One region of the Pseudomonas sp. Cab53 genome, then DNA from elsewhere that is predicted to be linked to it. Evidence: riboswitches for the same ligand, from Rfam matches in the RefSeq annotation. Region 1 holds a riboswitch; the other holds the start of a gene.
What was found. Region 1 has a riboswitch for cobalamin ahead of cobO (cob(I)yrinic acid a,c-diamide adenosyltransferase). Riboswitches for the same ligand answer to the same signal wherever they lie in the genome.

Region 1 (7,094 bases):
GCAGTCCACCGCCTCGGCAAAGCCCATGTTGGCGATGTCGCCGGCGCGCAGGTTGATCTCCGCCGGCGACCCGGCACCCTCCACCATCACCACCGGGTAGGCCGCGCTCAAGCGCGCGTGGGAAGCCAGCACCGCCTGCATCGCGATGGCCTTGTAATCGTGGTAGGCCACGGCGTTCATGCTGGTGACGGCGCGGCCATGGATGATCACCTGGGCGCCGGTGTCGCTGTTGGGCTTGAGCAGCACCGGGTTCATGTCGGTGTGCGGCTCAAGGCCGGCAGCCTGGGCCTGCACCGCCTGGGCGCGGCCGATCTCGCCGCCGTCGGCCGTCACCGCGCTGTTGAGGGCCATGTTCTGCGGCTTGAACGGCACCACGCTGATGCCTTGGCGCCGAACCCAGCGGCACAGCGCCGTGACCAGGGTACTTTTGCCGGCATCGGAGGTGGTGCCTTGCACCATCAGGGTGGTCATGGAGTGTCCTTGGCGTAGGCCTCTAAAGCCTGTTCGAGGCGCAGGAATTCGCGGTCATCGGCCGGGAGCCCGAAGCGCAGGCTGCTGGTGTTCACGAACACGCGCAGGAGAATGCCGCGCCGGGCCATGAACCCGTGAAGCGGTTGGGCGTGTTCGGTCACCAGCCATTGGAACAATCCGCAACCGCCCTGGGGCTTGAAGCCATGCCGCTCCAGCGTGGAGGCCAGGCGCTGGCTGGTGTGCTCGCAGCGTTGGCGCTGGCGCAGTTGGGCGGCGGTGTCCAGCAGGCACGTCTGGCCCAGCACCCGGGTCGGCCCGCTGACGGCCCACGGCCCGACTTGTTCAGAGAGCAGCCTGAGCAAATGCCGCTCGGCCAGGACAAACCCCAGGCGCACCCCGGCCAGGCCAAAAAACTTGCCGAAGGAACGCAGCACGATCAGCCCGACCTGATGGCTGTGCCTGGCCAGGCTGTGTTGCGGGGTGACGTCCATGAAGGCTTCGTCCACCACCAGCCAGCCACCGCGCTGGGCCAGCCGGGCGTGCCAGTCCAGCAGGCGCTCGGGGTCCAGGCTCACGCCGGTGGGGTTGTTCGGGTTGACCACCACCAACACGTCGAGGCTGTCGAGGAAGAAATCCACTTCGGCTTCGAGCACTTCGCGCACGATGTAGCCGCTGCGACGCCAAGCTTCAGCGTGCTCGGCATAGCACGGTGATAACACGCCGACCTTGCCGGCCCGGCGCAAGCGCGGCAGCAGTTGGATCGCCATCTGCGAACCGGCCACCGGCAACACCTGCGCCGCACCATAGTAGTCGCAGGCTGCCTGCTCCAGGCCGTCGTCGGTCTCCGGCAAACGAGCCCAGGCGCGCGGCGGTATCGGCGGAATGTCGAATGGCCACGGCGCAAGGCCACTGGACAAGTCGAGCCAGTCAGCCTCGGCGATGCCATAGTGCAGGGCCGCGTTGCGCAGGCGCCCACCGTGCTCAAGCATAGAACTCAGCTCCCAGGCAAAGAATCAGCAACCACAACCATACCCCCCGCTGGACCAATTGCCAGCCGCGATCGATGGAGTCGGCACTCGCCGGCACGCCCTCGCCCAGCGGCGGGCGCTGGTGCAGTTCGCCGTGATACACCGCCGCCCCGCCCAGCTCGACCCCCAGGGCACCGGCACCGGCGGCCATCACCGGCCCGGCATTCGGGCTGTCCCAGGTCGGGCCCTGGCGGCGCCAGCACGTGAGGGCCAGGCGGGTCTTGCCGAGCAGCGCGTAGGTCAGCGCCACCAAACGCGCCGGGATGTAGTTGAGCAAGTCATCGATTTTTGCCGCCGCCCAACCGAAGCGCTCGAAGCGTTCGTTGCGGTAGCCCCACATGGCGTCGAGGGTGTTGCTCAACCGGTACAACACCACGCCAGGCGCGCCGGCCACGGCGAACCAGAACAGCGCGGCGAACACTGCGTCGCTGCCGTTTTCCAGGACCGATTCGGTGGCGGCGCGGGCCACGGCGGTTTCGTCCAGCTCGCGGGTTTCGCGGCTGACCAGGTAGCCGACGCGCTGGCGCGCCTTTTCGAGATCGCCGCTGCGCAACGCCTGGGCCACCGGTTCGACGTGCTCACCGAGGCTGCGCAGGCCAAGGGCGCAGTACAACGTCAGGATCTCCACCAGCCACCCCACCATCGGTGCCCAGGACAGTGCCGTGGCAAGCAATGTCAGCGGCACCACGGCGATGATCCAGGCCGTCACCCCATGGCTGCGCCAGCCACGCCCTCCAGCATTGAAACGCCGTTCGATACGCTCGGCGAAACCGCCGAATGCCACCAGTGGATGGCCGCGCCGGGGCTCGCCCAGCAGCGCATCCAGGGCCACCGCGGCGGCACTGAGCAACGCCACGCTCATGGGCTCACTCCCCAACGGTTTTCATACAGCAGTTCATTCAGCGGACGCGGCTGCGCCCAGCCTTCGAGGGCGAGCATCGGCGCCGGATAAAACCCCTCGACCGGGCCCAGGCAGAGGATCGCCAGCGGCTTGGCGCCGGCGGGCAAGCCCAGCAGATCGGCCAGGGCCTGGGGCTCAAACAGCGACACCCAGCCCATCCCCAGCCCTTCGGCGCGGGAGGCCAACCACAGATTCTGGATCGCGCAGGACAGCGAGGCCAGGTCCATTTCCGGCAAGGTCCGGCGACCGAAGATGTGCCGCTCGCGGTCGTCCATCAACGCTGCCACCAACACTTCGGCGCAATCGTTGATGCCTTCGACCTTGAGTTTCATGAATGCATCGCTGCGCTCGCCCAGGGCCTCGGCGGTGCGCACGCGCTCCTGCTCCACCAGCCGATGGATGTCGCGGCGCAAGGCGCGGTCGCTGATGCGGATGAAGCGCCAGGGTTGCATCAGGCCGACGCTGGGCGCCTGGTGCGCAGCCTCCAGCAAGCGGCGCAACAAGGCCGGCTCGACCGTGCCGCCGCTGAAATGGCGCATGTCGCGGCGCTCGGCGATGGCGCGGTAGACAGCGTCGCGTTCGGCCTGGGAGAAAGCGGTGTCGGTCATGGGCTCTTCGCGAGCAAGCCCGCTCCCACAGGGGTCAGGTGTTCAAATGTGGGAGCGGGCTTGCTCGCGAAGGCGGCCTCAAGATCAGGCGCAAACAACGCGGCAATCGCCCGCGGATTGGACGGAAAATAAAAATGCACATAGGAAGCCGTCATCCGTCCTTGCCGGAAAACCGCTTCCGCGCCACGCCCGCCATTGGGACTGTGCCCCCGGGCAATCGGCGCAAGCTCGGTGCTGGTCAACGAATGATGATAAGTGTGCCCGCGCAAGGTGCCTTCCGGCAGCTCCACCGATTGCAGCGCCAGGGCCGCCAGGCGTTTTTGCATCTGCGCTTCGCCGGCCAGCAAGCCCAGCAGTTCAGCGCGGGTGCCGTCGACGTCGGTCAAGCAATCCAGCAGATACAGCATGCCACCGCACTCCGCGAGCAATGGCTTGCCGGCTGAATGATGAGCCCGGATCGCCGCCAGCATCGCGGCATTTTCAGCCAACGCAACGTGGTGCAGCTCGGGGTAACCGCCGGGCAAGTAAAGGCTGTCAGCCTCAGGCAGCTCGGTGTCATGAATCGGCGAAAAGAAGTGCAGTTTCGCGCCCATGGCCCGCAACAGGTCCAGGCTCGCGCCGTAGGTGAACGCAAACGCTTCGTCCCGGGCCACAGCGATGCGCACGCCGTCGAGCCAGGGCTCGGGGTTGATGACTTCAGGCGCGGCGAACTCGACGGCGGGCGGCAACGCGACCTCGCAACTGCCGGCCAGGGCATCGGCGGCGGCATCGAGGCGCAGGTCGAGGTCATTCAATTCGCTGGCCTGGACCAGACCGAGGTGGCGGCTGGGTAACTCGATGCCGGTTTCCCGCGAGAGCGCCCCGTACCAACGCAGGCCTTCGGTCAAGCTGCCTTCGAGCAACTGCGCGTGGCGCAAGGTGCCGACACGGTTGGCCAGCACTCCGGCGAATGGCAGGTCCGGCTGGTAGCGCGCCAAGCCCAGGGCCAGGGCGCCGAACGTCTGGGCCATGGCCGTGCCGTCGATGACCGCCAGCACCGGCACGCCGAAATGCCGCGCCAGGTCGGCACTGGACGGGGTGCCGTCGAACAAACCCATCACCCCTTCGATCAGAATCAGGTCCGCCTCGGCGGCGGCTTCCCATAGCAGTCGCCGGCTTTCCTGCTCGCCGACCATCCACATATCCAACTGGTAGACCGGCGCGCCGCTGGCACGCTCGAGGATCATCGGGTCGAGGAAGTCCGGGCCGCACTTGAAGACGCGCACCTTGCGCCCTCGATTGCGATGCAGGCGCGCCAGGGCGGCGGTGACGGTGGTCTTGCCTTGGCCCGAAGCGGGGGCCGCGATCAGCACCGCCGGACAATGGCGGCTCAGGGCGACATCACTCACAGTTCGACGCCCTTCTGCGCCTTGATCCCGGCCTGGAACGCATGCTTGATCATGCCCATCTCGGTCACGGTATCGGCCAGCTCGATCATCTCAGGCTTGGCGCCGCGTCCGGTCACTACGACATGCTGCATCGGCGGACGCGCCTGCAAATCACTGAGCACCTGATCGAGGTCGAGGTAACCGTGCTTGAGGGCGATGTTCAACTCGTCGAGCACCACCAGGCCGATGGCCGGATCGCTGAGCAATTGCCGCGAGACGGCCCAGGCCGCTTCGGCGGCGGCGATGTCGCGCTGGCGGTCCTGGGTTTCCCAGGTGAAGCCTTCGCCCATGACGTGAAAGCGCACCTGCTCGGGGCAACGGCGGAAAAACAGTTCCTCGCCGGTGCTGTTGCGCCCCTTGATGAACTGCACCACGCCGCATTGCATGCCGTGGCCCATGGCCCGGGCCAGCATGCCGAACGCCGAGCTGCTCTTGCCCTTGCCGTTGCCGGTCAGCACCAGCAGCAGGCCGCATTCATTCGGCGAGTTGGCGATGCGTTCGTCGATCACCGCCTTCTTGCGCAGCATGCGCGCCAGGTGGCGCTCGTCGCGATCGGGCGCGTCAATGTGGGGGGAACCGGACATGGGGGAAGCCTCCGTTGGGATGGAATAACGGCGGGCAGGCACGAAAAAGGACGGCAACAAAGCCTGGCATCGCCCACCGTGACGCCGTTGGATGAATCAGGCCGGTCTCCGGGCTCATGAGTGGCGTGTGCCGGGCTGCGCGCCTTCCCATGGCTAGGCTATGTAACTATTTCGTACACATCCTAGGACACAGTGGCTTGTGGGCAACCTTGACTCATTTACCGTTGCGGGGGCAGCGCCGGGTTCGTGTGCACTCACCGGCTTCCCTGTTTCACTCTGTCGGCCATGGCCACAAAGCACCTGAAACAAGCGGCGAAGGTTAGAGGGTTGGGGGTGGAGCGTCAATTAAAGCTGGTTCACCGGCCATTGGCCCGGATCAATAAAGTGACGCCAATCTTGTGTCAGGCTGCAGCAAGTGATATCAAATAGACATTACCCCGATATCACAAGAATAAGAGGGCAAAATGTATGCAAGGCATGATCATCAGCAATCCGAAGCTGGAATTCCTGCGCCCGATGCTGGAGCGCTGGTTTGACTGCATCGACCGCTACAACGCCCTGCGCGGCGATAACGACACGCCCTACTGGCACGATGAAAAGGCCAACCTCGGATTGCTGTCGGCCGCGGCTTGGATGGCCGAGATGGTCACGCTGCAAGACACCCCCACCCGCAAGCAGAACGAAGAAGGCGAACGCAACGCCAGCGCCGATCTGTTCATTGCCAGCAGCGAGGAGCGCGCCTTCATCCAGGCCACCCAGCGCTGGCCCAAGGTCAGCCACCTGAACCTGACCCAGCCTCTGGCCGAAATCACCAGCGATGCCAAGCGCATCAGCTATGCCAGCGACTTGAAGCTCGGCTGCCTGTTCGTGGCGCCGCAAAAAGCCCAGCAGAGCGCCACGCCGGAAGAATTGCAGGACATGCTCGACGACCTGCAGAAGGAAAACACCTGCGCCGTGGCCTGGTACTTCCCCTACGCCTATCGCAAGTTGCGCAACGAGAGCGGCCATTACCATCCGGGCATTGCCGTGCTGTTCAAGCAGGCCCACGGCTGATGGGTTGAACCATACGGGCATCTACGCTTCTCTATGAATAACCACATGCATTCATAGGGAAGCCAGCATGCTCAAGCCACCCCATTTACTGATCCTCGCCCTTGCCGTCGGGCTCGCCGCCTGTGGCGAGTCTTCTACCTTGCAGGTGTCCGACGGCACCGGCCCGGCGCCGAAACTGCCCGAGCCGAACAAGACCCTGATTCCCACCGTCAACATCGCCGAAGCCATCGGCTGGCCACAGGGTGCCAAGCCGACCGCGGCCCCGGGCCTGCAAGTGGGCGCATTCGCCCAAGGGCTGGACCATCCGCGCTGGCTCTACGTCCTGCCCAATGGCGATGTGCTGGTGGCCGAGACCAACGCCCCGCCCAAACCGGATGACGCCAAGGGCATCCGTGGCTGGGTGATGAAGAAGGTCATGGGCCGCGCCGGTGCCGGGGTGCCCAGCCCCAACCGCATCACGCTGCTGCGCGACGCCAATCACGATGGCGTCGCCGAGACCCGCACCGTCTTCCTGGAGAACCTCAACTCGCCGTTCGGCATGACCCTGGTGGGCAACGACCTGTACGTGGCCGACACGGACCGGCTGATTCGCTTCCCCTACAAGGAAGGCGACACGCAAATCACCGCTCAGCCGACCAAGGTCGTCGACCTGCCCGGCGGCACCCTCAACCATCACTGGACCAAGAACGTCATCGCCAGTCGCGACGGCAGCAAGCTGTACGTCACCACGGGCTCGAACAGCAACGTGGCGGAGAACGGCATGGAGGCCGAAGAAGGCCGGGCGGCGATCTGGGAAGTCGATCGGGCCAGCGGCAGCCACCGCATCTTCGCTTCGGGCCTGCGCAACCCCAACGGCCTGGCCTGGGAGCCGAGCAGCGGCGCGCTGTGGACGGCGGTGAACGAGCGGGATGAGATCGGCAGCGACCTGGTGCCGGACTACATCACCTCGGTCAAGGACGGCGCCTTCTATGGCTGGCCCTACAGCTACTACGGGCAGAACGTCGATGTGCGCGTCGAACCGC
Region 2 (7,094 bases), 740 kb from region 1:
AGGTCCCGCGGCCCCAGGCCTTGCTCGCTGGCACGCCAGCCGGGTTCGTTGTCCTGGGCGCAGATCGCCTGGATCACCGGAATGTCGCGGCGAAACGGCCGCAAGTGAGGCGCTTCCGGACTGGATTGGGCGAATCCGGTGGTGTTGAGGATCACCCCCGCCTCGACCTCATCCAGCCAATCCTCGACCTGCGCCAGGCAGGCCGGCTCCTTGAGGCTTGCGACGGCCATGGGCAACGGGTTGAGCCCCGCGGCTTGCAGGCGCTGGCAGAATACGTCGATGAAGGCGGTGTTCGCCGCTTGCAGGTGCGAGCGATAAAACAGCAGGGCCGCTACCGGCTGGCCGGCCTGCCAATCGGCTTGCCAATCGCCAAGGCTGGCGTTGGTCTTTTGCGGATGATAGATCGCCGTGCGCGGCAGGGCCTGCGGCTCGCCCCACCGGTAATCGCGACCGAACCATTGGCTGGCCAGGTTGTAGAACAGATTCAGGGCATTGCCCAGGCCACCCTGACGCAAGAACTGCCAGAGCCGGTCGCGCCCCTCGAAGGGCACGTTGCTGAGGTCACTCAGCTCCGGGTCAGGCCGATCGTCACCCGGCACCAGGATCAACGTCACCCCGCGCCCAGCCAATTCCATCAGCCGTTCAATGCCGTAGCGCCAATAGCCGATGCCGCCGTGCAGCGACAGCAGGATGACCTTGGCGTGGCGCAGCACGTCGTCGAAATACAGGTCTACCGAGGCGTGGTTCTGCACCTGCATCGGGTTGGCAAGGCGAAACGGCGGGTAGTCGTCCGGCAACTGCCGCGCCGCTTCGGCCAGCAGCGCCAGGCTGGAGTCGCCGCTGCACAGGATCACCAGCTCGGCGGGGGTTTGCCCCAGGTCGGCAATGTTGTCGTCCGCTACAAAGCCGCCCGGCTGGGTCCTGAGCAGGTGCATGGCTTAGACGCTGAGGGCGGCGCGCAGCTGCACTTCGAGCAGACCGGCGTCCAGCGCCTGGCCGATCAGCACCAGGCGGGTGACCCGCGCTTCATCGGCGCCCCATTGGCGATCGAAATGCTTGTCGAAACGCGTGCCGACACCCTGGACCAGCAAGCGCATCGGCTTGTTCGGGATGGCCGCGAAACCCTTGACCCGCAGCACGCCATGTTGCACCACCAGTTGAGTGAGCGCGTCCAGCAACAGGCTCTCGTCAGCCTGGGGCAGTTCGATGGAGATGGAGTCGAAAGCGTCGTGATCATGGTCATCTTCGTCGCCATCATGGTGATGGTCGTGATGGCTGTGGCGAGCGTCGATGTGTTCTTCGGAGCCGGCGCCCAGGCCGATCAACACGTCCAGTGGCAGGCGGCCGCTGCTGGCTTCGATGACCTTGACCGCCGGCGGCAACTCCTCGGCCACTTCCAGACGGACTTTCGCCAGGTCTTCGGGGCTGATCAGGTCGGCCTTGTTGAGGATCACCAGGTCGGCGCTCGCCAGTTGATCGGCGAACAGTTCGTGCAGCGGCGATTCGTGGTCCAGGTTCGGATCGAGTTTGCGCATGGCGTCCACCTGGTCGGGGAACGCAGCGAAAGTGCCGGCCGCCACGGCAGGGCTGTCGACCACGGTGATGACCGCGTCGACGGTGCAGGCGCTGCGGATTTCCGGCCACTGGAAAGCCTGGACCAACGGCTTGGGCAAGGCCAGGCCGGAGGTTTCGATGAGGATGTGGTCGAGGTCGCCACGCCGGGCCACCAACTCACGCATCACCGGGAAGAACTCTTCCTGCACCGTGCAGCACAGGCAGCCGTTGGCCAGCTCGTAGACGCGGCCGTTGGCTTCTTCTTCGGTGCAACCGATGGAGCACTGCTTGAGGATCTCACCGTCGATGCCCAGTTCGCCGAATTCATTGACGATCACCGCGATGCGGCGGCCCTGGGCATTGTCGAGCATGTGCCGCAGCAACGTGGTTTTACCCGAGCCGAGGAAACCGGTGACGATGGTGACGGGAAGTTTGGCCAGTGTTTTCATCGGATGCCCTTTGGCAAGGTGGCGGGCAAACGGGACGACAACCGCAGGCACAGGGGTGCGCGGAAGATTTCGCCACCGGATCACCCCGCCCGGTTGTAGTGAGAATCTGTCTCGAGGCAGGTCTCCTGGCTGACGGCGGGGCCGGCCCGGCTTTGACAAAGCCTGGGCAGGCAATTCCTGCGCCTTCCCGTGCACATGCACAGTGGCCCGGCAGGAACGTCACCGTTCACAGTTGCGGGGGCAGCCGCGGCTTGGACCGCGTTCCCTTCTTAGCTTCGGCGCGAACCGAAGAACCTCGAAGGCGCAAGGCTACGCAGGGTGTGCAGGCGGGTCAATCTCCGAGAGCAAGATGCAGGATGCTGTTGTGGCGAGGGAGCTTGCTCCCGCTCGGTTGCGCAGCGACCGAAAAGAGCCGGGGGCCGCTGCGCTGCCCAGCGGGAGCAGGCTCCCTCGCCACAACAGCCCGCTCGTCTGCCCTTGTACATTGACGCCCGCCCCCGCCCATGCTCTCCTGTGCGCCTAGTTACGGGTGCCCTTCACAGGGTGAAACGGGAAACCGGTGAATCGTGTGCTTTACTTCAAGGCCACGTCAGTCCGGTGCTGCCCCCGCAACGGTAAGCGAGCGAAGCGTCTTAACCACTGTGCCCATGGCATGGGAAGGTGACGCTTGCCGGCAAGGCCCAGCCCTGCCCCTCGCGAGCCCGGAGACCGGCCCATGACTCAAGCATCAACAAACCCGCGGTGGGCGGGCGCTGTTCGAACCCTGGCGACCTGCGCCCGGGTTTTCATTGCGCTCGATTTACCCACTGGACGAGACAAGAACAGAGGGAAGCGCCATGTCGACCATCAGCAGCACCGTTCGTACCGCCAGCAGCACCACCACCCTGAGCCAGCGCCTGAGCGCGGCGATCCTCGCCTCGATCCTGGGTGCCGGGCTGGTCTATTTCGCCGGGTTCTCTCACATCGAAGCGGTGCACAACGCTGCCCACGACACCCGCCACAGCGCCGCCTTTCCGTGCCATTGAGACCTGACGACATGATCAAGCGTATCGCCCAGACCGCCGGTTTCAGTGGATTGCTGGCCGCCCTGCTGCTGACCCTCCTGCAAAGTTTCTGGGTATCGCCGCTGATTCTCCAGGCCGAGACCTATGAAAAAGCCCCCGCGGCCGAAGTCCACGAGCACGCGGCCGGGGTCGCCCATACCCATGACACCGAAGCCTGGGAGCCGGAAGACGGCTGGCAGCGCGTGCTGTCCACCACGGGCGGCAACCTGGTGGTTGCGGTGGGCTTTGCGCTGATGCTGGCCGGCTTGTACACCTTGCGCGCACCGACCCGCACCGCCCAGGGCCTGCTCTGGGGGCTGGCCGGCTACGCCACGTTCGTCCTGGCACCGACACTCGGCTTGCCGCCGGAGTTGCCCGGCACGGCGGCGGCTGACCTGGCCCAGCGGCAGATGTGGTGGATTGGCACCGCCGCGTCCACCGCGGTGGGCATCGCCCTGATCGCCTTCGGCCGGCACTGGCTGCTCAAGCTGCTGGGCGTGGCAACCCTGCTGGTGCCCCACGTCATTGGCGCACCGCAACCGGAGGTCCATTCGATGCTGGCACCCGAAGCCCTTGAAACCCAGTTCAAGATCGCCTCGCAGCTGACCAACGTGGCGTTCTGGCTGGCCCTGGGCCTGATCAGCGCCTGGCTGTTCCGCCGTGACGGCCAAGCCCACCACGAGGCATGAACAGCCGCTCTTCCCAGGCTGCGCCGACCCTGGTGATCGGCCTGGGCTGCCAGCGTGGTTGTCCGGCCAGCGCGTTGCGCGCCTTGCTGGAGCAAACCCTGCAAGCCCACGGCATCGACCTTGATCACGTGCAGGCCCTGGCCAGTATCGACCTCAAGCAGAACGAAGCGGGCCTGCTGGAGCTGGCCGAGCATCTGGCGCTGCCGCTGGTGTGCTTCAGTGCCGAGCAGTTGGCCGGTTATCAGGACCGTCTCAGCCACCGCTCCGACATCGCCTTCGAACGGACCGGCTGCTACGGCATCGCCGAAAGCGCCGCCCTGGCCCTGGCCGACCGCTGGGGCACGGCACCGGCCACGCTGCTGATTACCCGCCAGCGAGGCCTCAAGAGCACGCTGGCCTTGGCGGTCGTGGCGTAAATCCCGATAATCCACGCCCAGGATCATGAGCGATCTTCATCCAAGCGCCACTCACCTACCCTGCAGGAGCCGGTCATGACCGTTTACTTCATCGGCGCCGGCCCCGGCGACCCGGAACTCATCACCGTCAAGGGCCAGCGGCTGATCCGCGGCTGCGCCGTGATCATCTACGCCGGCTCCCTGGTGCCGGCCGCCGTGCTGGAAGGCCACCGCGCCGAGCAGGTGATCAACAGCGCCGAACTGCACCTCGAACAGATCATCGAATTGATCAGGGCGGCCCACCTCAAGGGCCAGGACGTCGCCCGGGTGCACTCCGGGGACCCGAGCCTGTACGGCGCCATCGGTGAGCAGATTCGCTGCCTGCGGGCGTTGGAGATTCCGTTCGAGATCATTCCGGGCGTTACCGCAACGTCCGCCTGCGCCGCCCTGCTGGGCGCCGAGCTGACCCTGCCGGACGTGTCCCAGAGCGTCATCCTGACCCGTTACGCCGACAAGACCGCCATGCCCGCCGGGGAGGAACTGGGCAGCCTGGCGCAACACGGCGCAACCCTGGCGGTTCACCTGGGGGTCAATCATCTGGAAAAAATCGTGGCTGAACTGCTGCCCCACTACGGCGCGGATTGCCCGGTCGCCGTGATCCACCGGGCCACCTGGCCGGATCAGGATTGGGCCGTGGGTACGCTGGCGGACATCGCTGCAAAGGTCCAGGCCAAGGGCTTTCGCCGCACCGCACTGATCCTGGTGGGACGAGTGCTGGGCAATGATGTGTTCAGCGAGTCATCGCTGTACCGCGCCGGGCATGCGCACCTCTACAGGCCCTGAGCCGTCAGCCGGATCGACCCGAATCCCTGTGGGAGCGGGCTTGCTCGCGAAAACGGTGTATCAGGTGGCTGACGTGCTGTATGTACCGCCGCCTTCGCGAGCAAGCTCGCTCCCACAGGACTCACCGCAATCCTTGTGGGAGCGAGCTTGCTCGCGAAGCGGTAGCCCAGCCTGCGCCAATCAGTAGTAGGCGTTCTCTTTCTGAGTGTGGTCGGTCACGTCACGCACGCCCTTGAGCTCAGGGATGCGTTCGAGCAGGGTGCGCTCGATGCCTTCCTTCAGGGTCACGTCGGCCTGGCCGCAGCCTTGGCAGCCGCCGCCGAACTGGAGCACGGCGATGCCGTCTTCCACCACGTCGATCAGCGACACCTGGCCGCCGTGGCTGGCCAGCCCCGGGTTGATTTCGGTTTGCAGGTAGTAGTTGATGCGCTCGTTGATCGGGCTGTCGGCATTGACCATCGGCACCTTGGCGTTAGGCGCCTTGATAGTCAGCTGGCCGCCCATGCGGTCGGTGGCGTAGTCGACCACGGCATCATCGAGAAACGCTTCGCTGAACGAATCGATGTAGGCGGTGAAGCTCTTGAGCCCCAGCGCGGTGTCTTCGGGTTTCTCTTCCCCAGGCTTGCAGTAGGCAATGCAGGTTTCAGCGTACTGAGTGCCGGGCTGGGTGATGAAGATACGGATCCCGATCCCCGGGGTGTTCTGCTTGGACAGCAGGTCGGCCAGGTAATCGTGGGCGGCATCGGTAATGGTTATGGCGGTCATGGAAACTCCTCGCAGGCTTGCCGGCAGTTTACGCCAATCATCGCGCCGGACAAAGTCCCAGTATTTTTGTCAGGAAAGCAGCCGGCGACACGATCCGCGAAGCCGGCCGTTCCCCTCAGAGGTTCTGGTAGCGGTTCATGTCCAGCACACCGGCTTCCAACGGCTCCGTCTCATGGATGTACTGGCTCAGGTCGTGGAAGTAGAACCAGAACTGTGGGTGACTGCGGCGAATCCCCCAGCGCTCGACAATCCGCTCGAACGCCGGCTCGTCCTGGGCGCTTTCCATGGCATCAACGAACGCCGGCACCTGCCCGGCCGGAATGTTGAAGATGAAGTTGGGGTAGCTGCTGAGCACCCCGGGGTACACCGTCAAGGTGTCCAGGCCGGGTTGGTAACGCAGTTCCTCGCCCAGCAGGAACGCCACGTTGCTGTGGGCCCGGTTGCGCATCAGGCTGTAGACCTCACGGTGGCCGCCAGGGGTTTCGACCCGCAGCAGGGTCGCTTCGGGCAGTTGATTGATGACGCTGAGCCCCGCCGCCGGGCGTGACACCAGGCGGCTGAGGGCCTGCTCGGCGTTCTGCAGGGCCGGATCGATGTTCGGCCGCGAGCAATAGGCGCCCTCGCAGCGGTTGATCGGGTCGGGCCGCGCGTTCAGCTCGCCATAACGGGCCAGCAATTGGCGGGTGAAATCGCGCATCGGGTCGTGTTCATCGAGCTTGAGCGCGGTCGGCTTGTCATCGTCGATGGCCTCGTAATCGAGCCACATCTTGAACTTGCCCCCGGACTGGTACCAGTCGTCAAGATAGGCTTCGCGGGAATCGGCCGGCATCAGGCGCAGGAAGTTCTGCTCGGCGCCGTTGCGGATCAGGTCGAAGTACAGCCGGGTCTGGGCCTGGTGGGACACATTGCCGAACACATCGAAGTTCACCGCCAACTGGTAATAGGTGCGCTCCAGCAGCGGGAAATCGAAAAGCCACATCGTCTGCGGCACGTCGCCGATCAATCCCTTGGTCACCGAGGCGCTGTCGAAATGCCGGAAGATGCTCAACAGCGCATTGTCATTACCGGCCCACAGCGTCGACCAACTCGGCGGCGGCAGCTCGGCGTAGTTGTCGCGGCGCAACGCTTCGTACGCGTTGCGCTTGTCGCGGTAGTCGCGCCACAGGCTCAGGACGCTGCCGACGTCGTCATTCTGTCCCGGCATCGCCAGCAACGGCGTGGCCTGGCCACGATAGTTCGGGTCGGTGATGTACAGGTCATGCTCGGGGGCCTGGAACAGCGCCCAGAAATTGTCGCGGATCACGTCGGTGGCGATCTGACCCCGGCACACCGGCCCACGGATGAAGGTGCGCACGA

Region 2: linked by a shared signal. The riboswitch ahead of KI241_RS17025 (CbtB-domain containing protein) and the one ahead of cobO (cob(I)yrinic acid a,c-diamide adenosyltransferase) in region 1 are both predicted to bind cobalamin.

Annotation. Positions count from the first base shown of each region.
Region 1 covers NZ_AP021902.1:4,656,180-4,663,273, forward strand. The annotation lists gene KI241_RS20240 (cobyric acid synthase) at 1-471, opposite strand, end outside; gene cobD (threonine-phosphate decarboxylase CobD) at 468-1,460, opposite strand; gene cbiB (adenosylcobinamide-phosphate synthase CbiB) at 1,453-2,361, opposite strand; gene bluB (5,6-dimethylbenzimidazole synthase) at 2,358-3,008, opposite strand; gene KI241_RS20260 (cobyrinate a,c-diamide synthase) at 3,005-4,396, opposite strand; gene cobO (cob(I)yrinic acid a,c-diamide adenosyltransferase) at 4,393-5,019, opposite strand; cobalamin riboswitch at 5,101-5,338, opposite strand; gene KI241_RS20270 (hypothetical protein) at 5,488-6,072, shown strand; gene KI241_RS20275 (sorbosone dehydrogenase family protein) at 6,140-7,094, shown strand, end outside.
Region 2 covers NZ_AP021902.1:3,920,282-3,927,375, forward strand. The annotation lists gene cobN (cobaltochelatase subunit CobN) at 1-935, opposite strand, end outside; gene cobW (cobalamin biosynthesis protein CobW) at 939-2,003, opposite strand; cobalamin riboswitch at 2,101-2,316, opposite strand; cobalamin riboswitch at 2,514-2,735, shown strand; gene KI241_RS17025 (CbtB-domain containing protein) at 2,840-3,028, shown strand; gene KI241_RS17030 (CbtA family protein) at 3,040-3,735, shown strand; gene KI241_RS17035 (cobalamin biosynthesis protein) at 3,732-4,151, shown strand; gene cobM (precorrin-4 C(11)-methyltransferase) at 4,227-4,973, shown strand; gene nfuA (Fe-S biogenesis protein NfuA) at 5,154-5,738, opposite strand; gene KI241_RS17050 (fatty acid cis/trans isomerase) at 5,854-7,094, opposite strand, start outside.